One region of the Pseudomonas sp. St316 genome, then DNA from elsewhere that is predicted to be linked to it. Evidence: predicted binding sites of a transcription regulator. Region 1 holds the regulator's gene; each other region holds the start of a gene.
The links. The regulator sigma-54, encoded in region 1, starts transcription at its own class of promoters, with help from an activator protein. The targets are predictions, from matches to a motif close to ANTGGCATNNANNTTGCTNT.

Region 1 (4,211 bases):
TCAGCGGGTGGCGCCGGCGGGTTTCGGAAAAGCGCTTGAGCAGTGTCTCTTCATCGGCATCCAGGTACAGCACGTCGCACTGGATATGCCGGCTGCGCACTTCCTCGAGCAGTTCAGGAAAACGCGACAGGTGGCTTGGCAGGTTACGCGCATCGATGGACACCGCCACCAGCGGCTGCGCCAACTCGGTGTGGATCAGGGCGCGCTCGGCCAGTTCCGGCAGCAGGCCGGCGGGCAGGTTGTCGATGCAATAGTAGCCGCTGTCCTCAAGCACGTTGAGGGCCGTGCTTTTACCGGAGCCGGAGCGGCCACTGACAATGATCATGCGCATTTTTTAATGACCGTTCTGCTCGTCCAGGACAACCTGGTACAAAGCTTCGTTACTCGGTGCGCTGCGCAGTTTTTCGCGCACTTCCTTGCGGTCCAGCATGCTGGCAATCTGGCGCAGCAGCTCAAGGTGCGCATCGGTCGCTGCCTCCGGTACCAGCAATACAAAAAGCAGGTCGACCGGGGCGCCGTCGATGGCGTCGAAATCTATAGCGGTTTCAAGGTGCAACAGCGCGCTGATCGGCGCGGCACAACCCTTGAGACGGCAGTGGGGAATGGCGATGCCGTTGCCAAAACCGGTGGAACCGAGTTTTTCACGGGCAACGAGGGCCTCGAAGACGTCCTGCATTTCCAGATCCGGCACCTCGCGGTGGATCAGGTTGGCAATGTGTTCGAGGGCTTTCTTTTTACTGCCGCCCGGCGCGTTCACTTGGGAACGGCCGGGGGTCAGGATGGTTTCTAGTCGGATCATGGATTGGGGGGGTTAACGACCGGTTGCGCCCTGGAGGAGGCTCTGGGTCTTTTCCTTATGCTTTTTGAGTTGGCGATCCAGCTTGTCGGTCAGCAGGTCAATCGCGGCATACATGTCTGTGTGCTCTGCGTTGGCGACCACTTGTCCGCCGGGAATATGCAGCGTGGCTTCGATTTTCTGCAGCAGCTTCTCGACGGTCATCGTGACTTGCACGTTGGTGATCTTGTCGAAATGCCTCTCCAATCGGTCGAGCTTTTCGCCGACGTAGATGCGCAGGGGTTCGGTCACTTCCAGTTGGTGTCCACTGATCTTGACTTGCATACAGCTTCTCCTTCGTTGCCAGTGCATAAAGCGGCAGGCAGAAATGCCTGCCACTGGAACGCTGTGGCGTGGCCTGTTACATCAACCGCTTGCGTTCGCTCGAAGGCGCGATCCCGAGGGATTCGCGGTATTTGGCGACGGTACGGCGGGCCACCTGAATGCCTTGTGCCTCCAGTAAACCAGCGATCTTGCTGTCACTCAACGGCTTTTTCTGATTTTCCGCAGCCACCAGTTTTTTGATGATCGCGCGGATGGCCGTGGACGAGCATTCGCCGCCTTCGGAGGTGCTGACGTGGCTGGAGAAAAAGTATTTCAATTCATAGATGCCCCGAGGGGTATGCATGAATTTCTGGGTGGTTACCCGGGAAATCGTCGACTCGTGCATGCCCACCGCCTCGGCAATGTCATGCAGGACCAACGGTTTCATCGCTTCATCGCCGTACTCCAGGAAGCCGCGCTGATGCTCGACGATCTGGGTGGCCACTTTCATCAGGGTTTCGTTGCGGCTTTGCAGGCTCTTGATGAACCAGCGCGCTTCCTGCAACTGGTTGCGCATGAAGGTGTTGTCGGCGCTGGTGTCGGCGCGCTTCACAAAGCCGGCGTACTGGGCGTTGACCCGCAGCTTGGGCATCGACTCCTGGTTGAGCTCCACCAGCCAGCGATCATTGTGCTTGCGCACGATCACGTCGGGGACCACATATTCGGGCTCGGTGGATTCGATCTGCGAGCCGGGGCGCGGATTGAGGCTCTGCACCAGTTCGATGACCTGGCGCAGCTCATCTTCCTTGAGCTTCATGCGACGCATCAGTTGGCTGTAGTCGCGGCCACCCAACAGGTCGATGTAATCGGTGACCAGGCGCTTGGCTTCGGCCAACCAGGGTGTCTTGGCGGACAACTGGCGCAGTTGCAGCAACAGGCATTCGCCCAGGTTGCGGGCGCCGATGCCGGCTGGTTCGAACTGCTGGATGCGATGAAGGACGGCTTCGATCTCGTCCAGCTCGATGTCGAGCTCGGGGTCGAAGGCCTCGAGGATTTCCTCGAGGGTCTCGTCCAGGTAGCCCTGGTTGTTGATGCAATCGATCAGGGTCACGGCGATCAGGCGATCGGTATCGGACATCGGCGCCAGGTTCAACTGCCACAGCAGATGGCTTTGCAGGCTTTCGCCAGCAGAGGTGCGGGTGGTGAAGTCCCACTCGTCGTCATCGCTGCTCGGCAGGCTGCTGGCGCTGGTCTGGTAGACGTCGTCCCAGGCCGTGTCCACCGGCAGTTCGTTGGGGATGCGTTCGTTCCATTCGCCATCCTCGAGGTTGTCCACCGTCGGGGCGGTTTCCTGGTAGGCCGGTTCAGGGATTTCGGTGTTGGTCTTCTGCTCGACGTTGTCGGCCAGCGGGTCGGTGTTGTCGAAGTCGTCGCCTTCTTCCTGGCGTTCGAGCATCGGATTGGACTCCAGGGCCTCCTGGATTTCCTGTTGCAGGTCCAGGGTCGACAATTGGAGCAGGCGGATGGCCTGTTGCAGCTGCGGTGTCATCGTCAGCTGCTGGCCCATTCTCAAGACTAGCGATGGTTTCATGGCAGGGGCTTAACACCTTATTCGCCGGCGCACATGCGCCATCCACTACAGGGCGCCGAGGCGCCAAACTTAAGCAAATTATATGCCTGAAACTGAAGTGTTTGCCTAGAGCGTCGCCATAATAAAATTAAACGACGCTCGGGCAATTCGCCAGACACTTGTGCTTACAGGCGGAACTCATGGCCCAGATACACTTCCTTGACCAGGTCATTGGCCAGGATGGCTGCCGAATCGCCTTCGGCGATCAGTTGGCCGTCGTTGACAATGTAGGCGGTTTCGCAGATATCCAGCGTCTCGCGCACGTTGTGGTCGGTGATCAGCACGCCGATCCCCTTGGCCTTGAGGTGATGGATGATCTGCTTGATGTCGCCCACCGAGATGGGGTCCACGCCGGCGAACGGTTCGTCGAGCAGGATGAACTTCGGTGCGGTGGCCAGGGCGCGGGCGATTTCCACGCGACGGCGCTCGCCACCGGACAGGCTCATGCCCAGGTTGTCGCGAATATGACTGATGTGGAATTCCTGTAGCAGGCTTTCCAGCTCCTGGCGACGACCGGCCTTGTCGAGTTCCTTGCGGGTCTCGAGGATTGCCATGATGTTGTCGGCAACCGACAGTTTGCGGAAAATCGACGCTTCTTGCGGCAAATAGCCGATACCTGCCTTCGCCCGACCGTGCATTGGCTGGTGGCTGACATCCAGGTCGTCGATCAGCACGCGACCCTGATCGGCCTGGACCAGGCCGACGATCATGTAGAAGCAGGTGGTCTTGCCCGCGCCGTTGGGGCCGAGCAGGCCGACGATCTGGCCGCTGTCGATGGACAGGCTGACATCGCGCACGACTTGACGGCTCTTGTAGCTCTTGGCCAGATGCTGAGCTTTCAGAGTTGCCATTACTGGGCCTTCTGCTCGTCGGTTTTCTTTTTCGGTTGGATCACCATGTCGATCCGCGGACGCGACTCGGTCACCTTGCTGCCGGTGGCGCGACCGGCGCTGGCGAGTTTCTTGTTGGTGTCGTAGACGATTTTCTCGCCTTGGGTCACGTTGTTGTCCTTGTCGACGACCTTGGCGCGGTCGATCAGGACCACGCGATCCTGGGAGGCGTGGTACTGGATGGTGATCCCGTAGCCCTGCACAGGCTTGGTATCGCCTGCGGTTTGCAGCTGCTCGAAATAGGCCAGGTTGCCCACCGAGGTGACTACGTCGATGTCGCCGGACGGGGTGCGGGTGATGGTCACGGTATTGCCGGTGACCTTCATCGAGCCCTGGGTGATGATCACGTCGCCTTTATAGGTGGCGACGCCATTCTTGTCGTCGAGCTGGGCATCGTCAGCCTGGATGCGGATAGGCTGGTTGCGGTCGTCGGGAAGAGCCCAGGCGCTCGCGCTTCCCAGTGCTGCGCCCAGACTGAGCAAAATAGGGAGGGTTTTAGCGAGCTTCATACTGTCCTCTTACGTTCGATAGCAGGTGTATCCTGCTTTCCTTCAAATACGCTTTCATTCCCGTGCCGGTCGATACACCCCCA
Region 2 (4,211 bases), 2.7 Mb from region 1:
GTGCCTGGGACCCAGCCAATCAGGTTCAGATCATTGCTGATGGTTGGCGGGGGGTCGGAACAGTCGGCGGAACGGTCGGCGGAACCGGAGTGCTGACTTGGGTTAACTTGCCGTTCGAGTCGAATGTCATCGTCGAAGGAACCGGAGCGTTCGGAGCAATCGGCGCGCTGCCATTGAGGTTACGACCATCGATCAAGGTATACACGTTCCAGGTGTTACCAGCAGTCTTGACCATGTACTGGTCCATGGAGTGCTGGTTGCCCTGAGTGTCATAGACCGGGGTCGTGAATTGCTTGGTAAACGTGGCCGTGTCGGTCGGATTGAACGCCGTAGTGATCGCCGTCGCCGTCGAGTTCAGGTTGATCGTCGACGAAACCAGGCTGGTGGCGCTCGGTGGCAGGTTCGAGGTATCGATGCGCAGGTCGGTCAGGATACCGTTCTGGATCTTGCCGTTGGCATCCACGCCATAGCCTTGCAGGCGCGAAGTGCCGTCGCTGTTGGTGATGTAGCCTTCCTTGTCGGTCTTGAAGGTACCGGCACGGGTGTAGCTCAGCGAACCGTCGTTGCTCAGGACAAAGAAACCCTGGCCCTGGATGCCCATGTCCAGCACGTTGCCAGTGTTGTTCACGTCACCCTGGCCGAACTGCTGGGAAACGTTGGCCAGGCGCACGCCGTTGCCGACGGTCTTGCTGCCCGAACCCAGCTTGGTGGCCGAGTAGACGTCTTCGAATTCCGCGCGGGACGATTTGAAACCGGTGGTCGCCACGTTGGCGATGTTGTTGCCGGTCACGTCCAGCTGTTTGTTGGCTGCATAGAGACCGCTAAGGCCGATGTTAAAAGACATGTTGACTCCTTTTGCCGGTTAGTCGGCTCTACATACCAATAGTTTGTACTTTGGACAGGGCGATGCTGCCCACCCCGGCCAGGTTGAGCATCAGCTCACCGCCCGTCTGGCTGATCGTCACGCTGCTGACCGTGGCCGGCAGGTTGGTGATCAGCGACGTGGCCTTGCCGTCGATGGTGGTCGACGCGGCGAAGGTGTAGGTGCCCGACTCGACCGTCGTGCCCGCGTCGTTCTTGCCATCCCAGATGAAGGCCGAATTGCCGGCGTTCTGGCTGCCCAAGTCGATGGTGCGAACGGTCTTGCCGTCCTTGTCCACGATCTTGACCGCGACGGAGGACACCGATGCCGGTACCACCACTGTGCCGTTGAGGCTCTTGGAAGTATCGACCACCGCCTTGTCGCCCGGGGCAATGACCGAGCGACCGACCAGCGACGAGGCTTGCAGGGCCTGGGACGAGTTGTAGTTGCCGGCGATACCGCTCACGGTGTCGTTGAGGGTGGTAATGCCTTCCAGGCTGCTGAACTGCGCCAACTGGGCAACGAACTCGCCGTTGTCCTGGGGCTCCAGCGGGTTCTGGTTTTTCAGCTGGGTAACGAGCAACTGCAGGAACGCGTCCTTGCCCAATTCCTTCTTGCCGGTTGCCGCGCCGGTCGCCGCACCCAGGCCATCGCTCGTGGTGGGGGTCTTGACCGAGGAATTGGCCAGAATCTCGTTAAGGCTCAAACCACCTGTTGTACTGGTAACGCTCATGTGACTCGCCCCTTATCACTGACCGAGGGTCAGGACCTTCTGCATCATGGTTTTGGCGGTGTTCATCATTTCGGCGTTGGTCTGGAAGGAACGGCTGGCGGAAATCATGTCGGCCATTTCTTCGACGACGTTGACGTTCGGGTAGTAGACGTAACCCTTGGCGTCTGCGGCCGGATGGTTTGGCTCATAACGTGCTTCGAGGTTGCTCTGGTCTTCGACCACGCCAAGCACCTGTACGCCCTGCCCGGCCGCGCCCTGCTCCTGGAACAACGAGTCGCTGCCGCCGGACTGGCCGCCCTGGAACATGGTGGCGAATACCGGGTGGCGGGCACGGTAGGTCTGGTCGATGCTCGACGAAACGGTCTCGGCGTTGGCAATGTTACTGGCGACGGTGTTCAGGCGAGTGGTCTGGGCACTCATGGCACTGCCGGCAATGTTGAATACGCTAGCAATCGACATGGCTTACTCTCCGCGCAGGGCCGATACCAGCCCTTTGAACTTGCTGTTGAGCAGGGTGAAGCTGGCCTGGAAGTTCACGGAGTTTTCCGCGTAGTTGGACTGTTCCAGTTGAGCGTCCACGGTGTTCTGGTCGATCGAAGGCTGCATCGGTGTGCGATACATCAGCGATTCGTCGCCATTGCCCAGGCCTTCGGCCTCGATATGACGGCTGTTGGTCATGTTCAAGGCAAAGCTGCCGTTCTTGGTCTTCTCGTTCTGCTCGGCGAGCACTTTGGAGAAGTCCAGGTCCCGAGCCTTGTAGTTCGGGGTGTCGGCGTTGGCGATGTTGTTGGCCAGGACTTCGGCACGCTGGGCGCGGAAGCCCAGAGCCTTTTCGTGGATACCGAGCGCTTTATCGAAGCTGATGCTCATGGCGGAAACCTTTGGGTGACCAGAATGTACGTACGATGGCTAAAGCAAGCGTCGTGCCATTATCAAAAACGCCGTAAACCGGGGCTTTGCGGGCACCGGCAAAGCGGCAATGCCAGAAAAGCGGCAATGAGGTTCCGCTTGGCTGCCGCTTTTCTGCCGCTTCCTGCAGGACAAATGCATTTCATTGTGGGAGCGAGCCTGCTCGCGATGTTGGTGTGTCAGTCAACATTGATGTCACCTGTGATATCGCTATCGCGAGCAGGCTCGCTCCCACAGGGGATAGGGGTGATCAGGAGATCATCAGCGGGCATAAAAAACGGGAGCCATTGAGGACTCCCGTTTTTTTGACATGCCAAGCCAATCACTTCGCCTGGTAGATGATCCCGGGCTGCACTGGACCATCTGGTAATGATCCGGCAAACCGTTCAACGCCTCGGAGGCGCCGAGGAACAGATAGCCGCCCGGCTTCAGCGTGCTGTGGATGCGCAGCAGAATGTCTTTCTTCACTTCGGCGGAGAAGTAGATCAGTACATTGCGGCAGAACACGATGTCGAACTTGCCCAGGCTGGCATAGCTGTCCAGCAGGTTGAAGGAGCGGAATTCCACCCGGCTCTTGATCGGCGCCTTGACCACCCATTTACCCGGCCCTTTCGGATCGAAGTAACGTTGCAGGCGATCCGGCGACAGGCCCCGGCCGATGGCCAGGCTGTCGTACTCGCCGGTCTTGCAGTTATTGAGCATGGTCCCGGAAAGGTCGGTGGCAACGATCTGCACGCCGCCTTTCAACTGGCCGAGGTTGGACCGCTCGAACTCATCGATGGACATCGACAGCGAATAGGGTTCCTGCCCCGACGAACAGGCCGCCGACCAGATCCGCAAACGCTGGCCCGGGCTGGCCTTGATGGCCGCCGGCAACACTTTGTTCTTCAACACCTCAAACGGATAGGTGTCGCGAAACCACAGGGTTTCGTTGGTGGTCATCGCGTCCACCACCATTTCGCGCAAACCACTGCGCGGCTGGGTCTGAATACGCTGCACCAGTTCGCCCAATGACTTGAGGCCCTGTTGCTCCATCAATTTATTGAGACGGCTCGACACCAGGTACTGCTTGTTTTCACCAAGCAAGATGCCACAGGCTTTTTCCAGGAAGACCCGGAACTGTTCGAAATCCAAATTACCCGTAGACAAGATACCGCCTCTTTCATCGTGTTGACTTGCCGGGCGCACAACGCGCCCGACCTTTTATTCTGCTGCCTTGATCCGATCCACGACCCGGGAAGCCAGGTCATCGGGACGGAATTTTGCCAGGAAATCGTCGGCGCCGACCTTCTTGACCATCGCCTGGTTGAAAACCCCGGACAACGAAGTATGCAAGATGATATGCAGCTTTTGCATGCGCGGGTCGCTGCGGATTTCCGACGTCAGGGTGTACCCGTCCATCTCCGGCATTTCAATGTCGGAGATCATCATCAGGAACTCTTCCTCAGGCTTCTTGCCCTCGTCGACCAGCTTGCGCAGGTAATCCAGCGCCTGTCGCCCGTCGTTCAACGCCACCACCTCGACGCCAATCGTTTGCAGGCAACGGGTCACCTGCTTGCGGGCCACCGAAGAGTCATCGACGGTCAACACCCGCAACGAAATCGCCTTGTGCTGGGTTTCGGCATCCACCACCCCGAAGGAGATCGCTTCCGGTGTGGGCGCGACTTCGGCGAGGATTTTTTCCACGTCGATGATTTCCACCAACTG
Region 3 (4,211 bases), 2.1 Mb from region 1:
GGCTTGATGCGCTTGCCCTTGCTGAATATCGAGGTGGATTTCTTGCGCACCTTCTGCGGGTTGATGCCTTGTTTGCGCAGTTGTGCCTTGACCAGTGCCGGGCTCTGGCCCGTCAGCTCGCCACTCATTTTTGTGCCTTTGCGGTCCTTGCCTTCCCAGGTGTAAACATCGGTTTTGACTGCCTTGACCGCCATGTTCAATCCTTGGTGACCCGGTTGATTTCTTCGAGGCTGGTGACGCCTTGCATCACTTTGATCAGCCCCGATGTGCGCAGGTCATTGAAGCCGTCCTTGCGCATTTGCAGATCGATTTCCAGCGAGTTGCCCTCGGCCATGATCAACCGTTGCAGCTCGGGCGTGTTCTTGACCACTTCGTAAACCCCCACGCGCCCTCTGTAACCGTTGTTGCATTGTTCGCAACCGACCGGCTCATAGATCGTGAATGTGCCGATGCGTTCCCGAGGAAAACCTTCCTTGAGCAACGTTTCCTCGGGAATCTCGATGGCCTTCTTGCAGTGACTGCACAGCTTGCGCGCCAGCCGCTGGGCGATGATCAGATGCACGGCGGTGGCGATGTTGAACCCCGGGATGCCCATGTTCTGCAAGCGGATCAGGGTTTCGGCGGCGCTGTTGGTGTGCAATGTGGAGAGCACCAGGTGACCGGTCTGGGCGGCCTTGATGGCGATCTCGGCGGTTTCCAGGTCGCGGATTTCGCCGACCATGATCACGTCCGGGTCCTGGCGCAGGAACGAGCGCAGGGCCTGGGCGAAATCCAGCCCCTGGCGCGGGTTCACGTTGACCTGGTTGATGCCTTCCATGTTGATCTCCACCGGGTCTTCGGCGGTGGAAATGTTGATGTCCACGGTATTGAGGATATTCAGCCCAGTGTAGAGCGACACGGTCTTGCCCGAGCCGGTCGGGCCGGTCACCAGGATCAGCCCTTGTGGTTGCTTGAGGGCGGCCATGTACAAGTCTTTCTGATCCGGTTCGTAGCCCAGGGCATCGATGCCCATTTGCGCGCTGGACGGGTCGAGGATCCGGATCACCACTTTTTCGCCCCAGAGCGTGGGCAGGGTGTTGACCCGGAAGTCGATGGACTTGGTTTTCGACAAGCGCATTTTCAAACGGCCGTCCTGGGGTTTGCGTCGCTCGGAAATATCCAGGCTGGCCATGACTTTCAGGCGGGCGGCGATACGGTTGGCCAACTGGGTCGGCGGCCTGGCCACTTCCCGCAATATGCCGTCGGTGCGCACTCGCACCCGGTAGATTTTTTCGTAGGGCTCAAAGTGCAGGTCGGAAGAGCCACCCTTGATCGCGTCCAGCAGCATCTTGTTGACGAAACGCACCACGGGCGCATCGTCGGTGTCCTGGCCTGCGATGGAATCCTGCTGGGTGTCGTCGATCGATTCGATGTCCAGGCCGTCGAGGTCGACATCGCCCATGCCTTCCAGGCCGGTGCTGCTGGACTCGAAAAATTTTTCGATGGCGTCGCTGAGCTTGTCGTCCTCCACCAGGATGGCTTCGGTGGTCAGGCCAGTGCTGAACTGGATGTCGTTGATGGCCTGGTGATTGGTGGGGTCGGAGATGCCTACATACAATTTGTTGCCACGCCGCCACAGCGGCAGGGCGTGGTGCTGGCGTACCAGTTTTTCGCTGACCAGGCCGGTGGGTTGGGTTTCTTTGTCCAGGCTGTTGAGGTCCAGCAGGGCGACGCCGAAATGCTCCGAGGCGATCTCCGCGACCTGGCGGCTCTGGACCAGTTTGTTTTGCACCAGGTAGCTGACCAAGGGGATGCGATTGCGTTGGGCCTGTTGATACGCCTGTTGCGCACTTTGCTCGGTGAGCAGTTCGGCCGACACCAATTGCTTGGTCAGGCCGCTGAGGGCGATGTCATTCATATGGGTACCGGACGCGGACAGTTCATGACTTATAGCCTAGTCAAGCATCCACGCCAAACCAGCGGGCCGGGGTGACAAAAAACGTCAGATAGTGCGGTTGTTGAGGTAGGACGTTGCCGTTGTGCGGGTTCAACCCCCTTTAATGATGGGGTTTGAGGATTGGCATGTGCCCTGCAATGGCGATTAAAGGTCATGAGATTTCGACTCATGCATGGGAGATGTCTATGAGCAAGCAAAAGGGCTTTACGCTGATCGAGCTGCTGATCGTCGTGGCGATCATCGGCATCCTGGCGACGTTTGCGTTGCCGCAATATTCCAGGTACCAAGCGCGGGCGAAGGCTACCGCCGGGCTGGGGGAAATCTCGGCGCTGAAGGTAGCGTACGAGGATCAGATGAATCAGGGCGTTACTCCGACGCTGGCCCTCATGAACGCCCCGACCACAACCAGCAACTGCACAATTTCGGTGTCAGGTACGGCTACGACGGCAGGCACCATCGTTTGTACCCTCCTGAACGCCCCTGCCTCCGTAGTAGGTAAGACGATCACCCTCAGCCGTGATGTCAACGGCCTCTGGACATGCGGATCCACCGCACCCAAGGAATACCTGCCGATCTCTTGCCCTGGCACCTGATACTCTCACGGCGAGGGGGGCCGCTCCCTCGCCATGCAAACCCTTCTTGATTTATCAGCTTAGCGGCAAGGCAGGATCGGCATGTTGCATGTTGAAAATGGGATGCTCATGCAATTTGCATGATTGTGAATTTCGCCGCTTCGCTTAACTTGTTGATTTATAAGTAATTAATTAATTTCTCAAAACTGGCACAACCTTCGCACTACTCCTGATAACCCTGCCGGGATGTACCTCCGGCAGTTTTTGAGAAAAACAGGAGTTACTCGTATGAAGAAGTTTGCTATCACTGCCGCCGCTGCAACCGCACTGACCTTGACCATGGCTAGCGCATTCGCCGAAACCACTCAAGCGAATCAGGCGCCGATGATGCTGGCTGCTGGCGAAGTGACCAAGGCCAAGGAAGAAACCAAGGACACCTGGATTACCACCAAGGTCAAAGCTGACTTGGTCACCGAGAAAGGCATTCCTGGCACCGACATCAAAGTGGAAACCAACAAAGGCGTTGTGTCCCTGTCGTCGACCGTTGCCGTGACCGAAGCGCAGAAGAAAACTGCCGTTGCGATCGCCAAGAAAATCAAAGGCGTCCAAGCCGTGTCGGCTGACGGCCTGAAAGCCGAATAAGGCTAAGACTTCTCGCCTGGACTGGGAGAAGGCGCGGCAAGCGGGCCAGGATATACGCTTGCCGTCGCTTTGGAGTTCATGCGAAAGGCCATAGGGATGTGGCCATTACAGGCCCCCGGCATTCGTGCCGGGGGCCTGTTCTATTGCGGGGTGGAAAAGTGCGGGTGAGGTTTGTGGGGCTGTCTGGGAAATCGAGTTGCCCTTATCGCGAGCAAGCTCGCTCCCGCAGGGGCCGTGATGCGATCAAATGTGGGAGCGAGCTTGCTCGCGATGGCGGCGGTACATTCACCGCCCCCGCTTGCTGGTGATCTGCACCAGCCGATTACCCTCGAAACGCAGGTACTGATACATGCCACTGTTGGGGCCGTAGGTCCATTCTTCCACCGGGTACTCCTCCCGGCGATTGACACTGCGCTTGTAGCCCAGGTCATCCCGCGCCGCAGGCTGACCGCACTTTTGCAGCACTTCGCTGGAGCGGTCGCCGACGCTGATCAACTGGCTGCCGCAACGTAGCGTGTCGGCAGCCGAGGCCTGGCTGGCGGCCAGCAATAGACCCAGGCTGAGCCCCAACCAGGGTTTCATCTTATTCGGCATCCAGATGCATCGGGGTAATCACCCGGCCATCGCTTTCGGCCTGGCCGAGGCTGGCGTCGATGAAGTACACGCGGTCGTCGGCCAACTGCCCTTTGTCCACCAGGAAGTCCTTGATACTGCTGGCCCGTTCCTGCCCCAGTTGGCGCAACAGCACGTCACTGCCACTCCAGAACTTGATCACACCTTCACGCAGTTTCTCGATGCGTGCCTTTTTATCCAGTTGCGTCCATTCGGCCGGTGGCTGGGTCTTGAGGCGCGTACGGTAGATGCCTTCGAGCAGCGGCGGCTTTTCATCCTCGGGCACCTGTATCAGCGAGGCCTGGGCCGGTACTTTGTCACCCCGACGCTGGAGCATCTTGTAGTAGTTGTACTGGTATTCGCGCTCCAGGCGCTGGGCGGCGAGCAACGGACCGTCGCTGCTTTCGGCGGCGGTACCTTCGATCTCCAGGCGCAGCTCCGGACGTTTG

Region 2: a site for sigma-54 is predicted at 2,507-2,526, ahead of flgB (flagellar basal body rod protein FlgB). Genes of this name have one in related genera too.
Region 3: a site for sigma-54 is predicted at 2,056-2,075, ahead of KI237_RS04345 (pilin). Genes of this name have one in related genera too.

Annotation. Positions count from the first base shown of each region.
Region 1 is NZ_AP021901.1:5,632,523-5,636,733, reverse strand. It holds gene rapZ (RNase adapter RapZ) at 1-331, opposite strand, end outside; gene ptsN (PTS IIA-like nitrogen regulatory protein PtsN) at 335-799, opposite strand; gene hpf (ribosome hibernation-promoting factor, HPF/YfiA family) at 812-1,120, opposite strand; gene KI237_RS25250 (RNA polymerase factor sigma-54) at 1,197-2,690, opposite strand; gene lptB (LPS export ABC transporter ATP-binding protein) at 2,855-3,580, opposite strand; gene lptA (lipopolysaccharide transport periplasmic protein LptA) at 3,580-4,128, opposite strand; gene lptC (LPS export ABC transporter periplasmic protein LptC) at 4,115-4,211, opposite strand, start outside.
Region 2 is NZ_AP021901.1:1,579,481-1,583,691, reverse strand. It holds partial or broken gene flgE (flagellar hook protein FlgE) at 1-844, opposite strand, end outside; gene flgD (flagellar hook assembly protein FlgD) at 873-1,595, opposite strand; gene flgC (flagellar basal body rod protein FlgC) at 1,611-2,054, opposite strand; gene flgB (flagellar basal body rod protein FlgB) at 2,058-2,465, opposite strand; partial or broken gene cheR (protein-glutamate O-methyltransferase CheR) at 2,827-3,653, opposite strand; gene KI237_RS07120 (chemotaxis protein CheV) at 3,708-4,211, opposite strand, start outside.
Region 3 is NZ_AP021901.1:987,240-991,450, forward strand. It holds partial or broken gene KI237_RS04335 (type II secretion system F family protein) at 1-194, opposite strand, end outside; gene pilB (type IV-A pilus assembly ATPase PilB) at 197-1,897, opposite strand; gene KI237_RS04345 (pilin) at 2,122-2,529, shown strand; gene KI237_RS04350 (BON domain-containing protein) at 2,797-3,150, shown strand; gene KI237_RS04355 (DUF2845 domain-containing protein) at 3,436-3,732, opposite strand; gene KI237_RS04360 (DUF748 domain-containing protein) at 3,734-4,211, opposite strand, start outside.